Regions from separate parts of the Roseateles sp. GW821-FHT03B02 genome, predicted to be linked through region 1. Evidence: predicted binding sites of a transcription regulator. Region 1 holds the regulator's gene; the other holds the start of a gene.

What was found. Region 1 encodes FNR, which switches genes on or off when oxygen is low (the NO sensors DNR and NnrR bind a similar motif). Its sites were predicted from a motif close to TTGATNNNNATCAA; they were not measured.
Region 2: a site for FNR is predicted at 1,122-1,135, ahead of AC07VX_RS10775 (OmpW/AlkL family protein). Genes of this name have one in related genera too.

The regions. Positions count from the first base shown of each region.
Region 1 is NZ_JBWKUV010000013.1:19,216-21,601, forward strand. It holds gene hemN (oxygen-independent coproporphyrinogen III oxidase) at 1-1,074, opposite strand, end outside; gene fnr (fumarate/nitrate reduction transcriptional regulator Fnr) at 1,206-1,943, shown strand; gene AC07VX_RS25290 (NAD(P)/FAD-dependent oxidoreductase) at 2,002-2,386, shown strand, end outside.
Region 2 is NZ_JBWKUV010000003.1:215,658-218,043, reverse strand. It holds gene AC07VX_RS10780 (TonB-dependent receptor plug domain-containing protein) at 1-360, opposite strand, end outside; gene AC07VX_RS10775 (OmpW/AlkL family protein) at 446-1,054, opposite strand; gene AC07VX_RS10770 (cupin domain-containing protein) at 1,244-1,621, opposite strand; gene AC07VX_RS10765 (LysR family transcriptional regulator) at 1,738-2,386, shown strand, end outside.

The DNA.
Region 1 (2,386 bases):
GAGCTGGCGCTGGCGCAGCGCGTCCTCGTACTCGTCCATGGTCTTGGCGTTCTGCGCGTAGGTGGCGCCCACGCGGCTGATGGACGACACGCCCAGGCCGACGAGATCGCAGTCAGGCTGCGTGGAATAGCCCTGGAAGCCGCGGTGCAGCAGGCCCTGGCGCTTGGCGACGGCCAGCGGGTCGTCGGGCAGCGCGAAATGGTCCATGCCGATGTAGGTGTAGCCCTCGCCCAGCAGCGCGCTGATGGCGCCCGACAGCATGGCCAGCTTGTCGCCGGCCGGCGGCAGCATCTCAGCCACGATGCGGCGCTGCGGCTTGAAGCGCTGCGGCAGGTGGGCATAGGCGTACATCGCGATGCGGTCGGGCCGCAACTCGGCCACCTGCGCAATGGTGCGGGCAAAGCTCGCCGGCGTCTGCAGCGGCAGGCCGTAGATCAGGTCGACGTTGGTGGACGAGAAGCCCAGCTCGCGGGCGTTCTGCATCAGCGCGGCCACCTGCTCCAACGGCTGCACGCGATGCACGGCCTTCTGCACGGCGGCGTCGAAATCCTGCACGCCGAAGGACAGGCGGTTGAAGCCCAGCGAGCGCAGATGCGCCAGCCGGCCCGCATCCACCGTGCGCGGATCCACCTCGACCGAGACCTCGGCGTTCGGCAGGATCCTGAAGCGCCGGCGCAGGGCGTCCATCAGCGAGGTCAGCTCGACGTCGGACAGGAAAGTGGGGGAGCCGCCGCCCAGGTGCAGCTGCGACACCGGGGCCGTGCCGCCCAGGGCTTCGGCGACGAGATCCATCTCCACCTCCAGCGCGGCCAGGTACGGCGCGGCGCGCTCGTGGTGCTTGGTGATGATCTTGTTGCAGGCGCAGTAGTAGCAGAGCTGCTCGCAGAACGGGATGTGGACGTAGACGGACAGCGGCTGCACCGTGCCGCGTTGGCGCAGCGCCTGCAGATGCTGGGGCCCCTGGTAGGCCTCGACGAGGCGGTCGGCCGTGGGATAGGACGTGTAGCGCGGGCCTGCCACGTCGTGGCGGCGCAGCAGGTCGGCATCGATGGGGCGGTCTGTGACGGCTGGCATGCCGCCACTGTGCCGGCAGCCACCGGGCCGGGCGTTGATCCAAGTCAAGGCTGCAGCGCAGGCCGCCGAGAACAATGCGTTTCATGCTGACCCCTCTCACCCGCCCGATGAGCGTGCCGATCACCCCAGACATGCCCGCGCAGCCCGGTGCCGCGACGCTCGAACCGCTGCGGGTCGCCTGTGCCAGCTGCAATCTGCGTGAACTCTGCCTGCCGGTGGGGTTGAGCCCGGCCGATCTGCAGCGCCTGGACGGGCTGGTGGAGAAGCGCCGCAGCGTTCAGCGAGGCGACCACCTGTTCCGCAACGGCGACCGCTTCGAGGCGTTGTACGCCGTGCGCACCGGCTTCTTCAAGACCTGCGTGGGCAGCGAGGACGGTCGCGACCAGGTGACCGGTTTTCAGATGGCCGGCGAGTTGCTCGGACTGGACGGCATCAGCAGCGACCAGCACCACTGCGATGCCGTCGCGCTGGAGGACTCCTCCGTCTGCGTGATCCAGTACCGCGACCTGGAGGAGCTGTCGCGCGAATTCACGCTGCTGCAGCACCAGTTCCACAAGATCATGAGCCGCGAGATCGTGCGCGACCACGGCGTCATGCTGCTGCTGGGCAACATGCGCGCCGAGGAACGCTTGGCGGCGTTCCTGCTGAACCTGACGCAGCGCCTGCAGGCGCGCGGCTTCTCGTCGAGCAGCCTGGTGCTGCGCATGACGCGCGAGGAGATCGGCAGCTACCTCGGCCTCAAGCTCGAAACCGTCAGCCGCACCTTCTCCAAGTTCCAGGAAGACGGCGTGCTGGACGTCAAGCAGCGCCAGATCACCGTGCTCGATCCTCAGGCCTTGCAGCGTCTCATTTCCAACGCCGCCTGCTGACCGGGCAGGCTCGGGGGTCATTTGCTGCAGCGCAGCAAATGAGGCGTAGCATGGCTTCATGCGTCCCCAAGTCCTCATTATCGGCTGCGGGTTCGGCGGCCTGGAGGCGGCGCGAGCCCTCGCCGCTGCCGAGGTCGACGTCACCGTCGTCGACAAGACCAACCACCACCTCTTCCAGCCCCTGCTCTACCAGGTGGCCACGGCCGGCCTGTCGGCCCCGTCCATTGCGGCGCCCATCCGCCACCTGTTCCGCCGCCAGCCCAACGTGACGACACTGCTGGGCGAGGTCACCGCCCTCGACGCCCGCGCACAGACCGCCACACTGAAGGACGGCGCCACGCTGTGCTGGGACCACCTCATCGTCGCGGCCGGCGCCACCCACAGCTATTTCGGCCGCGACGACTGGGCTGCATTCGCACCGGGCCTGAAGACGCTGCAGGACG
Region 2 (2,386 bases), on a different contig from region 1:
GTCGACGAGGATCTGCGTGAAGCCGGCGCCCAGGCCGCGCATGCGGATGTCGCCACCGCGGCCTGGGCGGCCGCCGAGGGTCACGCCGGGCAGGCGGCGCAGCACGTCGCCCAGCACGGTATCGCCATAACGGTCCAGGTCCTCGCGCTCGATGACGATCTTGCTGGCCGTGCTGTTGCGGCGGCGGCTGTTGGCCGTGGGGCCGCTGCTGACCTCGACGCGGTCCAGCCGGTTGGCCACGCCGCTGGCCGCCGCAGCGGGGGCGCTGGCGGCGGCCGGGGGCTTCGGGGGAGCGGGCGTCTGGGCCGCGCTGACAGCGCAGGCACACAGCGCGGCCAGCGCGAGGAGGAGGCGGCTCATGGCCGCGCATTCTGCTGGCTGGGCCGTTACGCCCGCTCACGTAAAGCGCTCATTTACATGAGCGGAAGTTATGGGCGCTTGGGCGTCAGAAGCGCCAGCCCAGACCCACGCTGGCCAGCGTCGGGTTGACCTTGAACTTGCCGGCAGACGCACCGTTGGAGTAAACGGTCGTGCCGAGCTGAACCTTCTTCAGGTCGAAGTTCAGGTAGGTGCCCTTGGTGATCTCGACGTCGGCACCGATCTGGAAGGCCGCGCCGAAGCTGTTGTGCTTGATGCCGGGCTTCAGTGCCGCGGCCACGGCGGGAGCGAACTCGACCGACGAGAAGTTGGTGTAGTTCACGCCGGCGCCGACGTAGGGGCGCACGGTGCCGGTCGGGTTGAAGTGGTACTGCAGCGTCAGCGTCGGCGGCAGGTGCTTGAGCGAGCCGATCTCGGCGCCGTTGGAGTACAGGCGCTGCTTCTGCGGATAGGTCAGGATCAGCTCGGCCGCGATGTTCGGAGCGATGAAGTAGCTGAAGTCGATCTCGGGGAAGGTCTTGTTGTTGATCGACAGGCCCAGGCCCGTGCTGTCCTTGTTGGCCGAGTCGAGATGCAGGGCGCGCACGCGCACCAGCAGGGGGCCTTCGTCGGCCTGGGCCAGCGGGGCGGCCAGGGCGGCGAGAACGGCGACGAGGGCGGGAACTTGCTTGAACATGGATGGCTCCTGTGAATGGGGCGGCGCCCCGATGGAGTCATTCCACGCCGGGCGTCCTCCGGCGAATTTGATGCAGCGCAACATGGTCGCGCCGCCCTGCCCGCGGAGGCGGTGTGGCTTTGTGCTGGGTCAATCTCGGGCCAGATTGCTTGGGGCTCCGCGCAACAGCGCGGCCGCCCCGCCACCGCCTCAGCTGCGCCAGGGCAGTTGCAGCTCGCGGCCGTCCGGCCAGCGTGTCGGCGCCGGCGTCTGGCCGAACACCGCCAGCGTCTCCAGCGGCACGCTGCCGGTATTGAAGATCTGGTGGGGCCGGCCGCCGGGCAGCACCAGCAGCTGGCTGGCGTCGAAGCGCAGCGCCTGGCCGTCCACATGCACCTCGCCGTTGCCGGCCAGGCAGAACACGACCTCGTCGCAGTCGTGCATATGCGGCGGCGTGGCGCAGCCGGGGGCCATGCTCTGGCGCCAGACGGAGAGCTGCTGCAAGCCTTCCGGCGCGCCGGCCCAGGTGGCATGGGCGACGCCCGGCAGCTCGGTCAGTTGGGGAGGGGATTGTTCAAGGACATACATGAAGACTCCGTGCGGTTCGAGAGAAGGGAGTCGCAGTGTCCGGGCCGATGACTAGACCGTGAAGAGGCGTGAGATGAATAACATTGCCGAAAGAAATTCCTTAATCGAGGTCTGCCATGCAGGGACTGCAGCCGCTCATTGCCTTTGCCCAGACGGCTCGTCGCGGCAGCTTCGCCGCGGCCGCGCGCGACCTCGGCGGCACGCCCTCCACCATCGCCAAGAGCGTGGCGCGGCTGGAAGCCTCGCTGGGCGTTCGGCTCTTTCATCGCACGACGCGCCAGGTGTCGCTGACGCCGGACGGCGAGCGCCTGTTCCGCCGCTGCGAGCGCGTGCTGGCCGAGCTGGACGACCTGCAGGCCGAGGCCGCCGGCACGCGTGCGACGGTGGGCGGCGTGCTGCGCATCGACGCGCCCATCACCTACGGCCGCAAGGTGCTGATGCCGGTGCTGGCGGAGCTGCTGCGCCGGCACCCCGAGTTGCGCCTGGACCTGCGCCTGCAGGACAGCTATGCCGACCTGATCCGCGACGGCCTGGACGCCGCGGTGCGTGTCGGCGAGCTGCAGGACTCGCGCCTCGTCGCGCGGCGCTTCGACGAGCAGCACCTGGTGCTGGTGGCCAGCCCGGCCTATCTCGCAGCGCGGGGGCGGCCCGAGCGCGTGGACCAGCTGGCTGGTCATGCGGCCGTCGTGTTTCGCCTGCCGAGCACCGGCCGGCAGCGCCCCTGGCAATTCCGCAGCGGCCGCCAGGTGGTGACGTTGCTGCCCG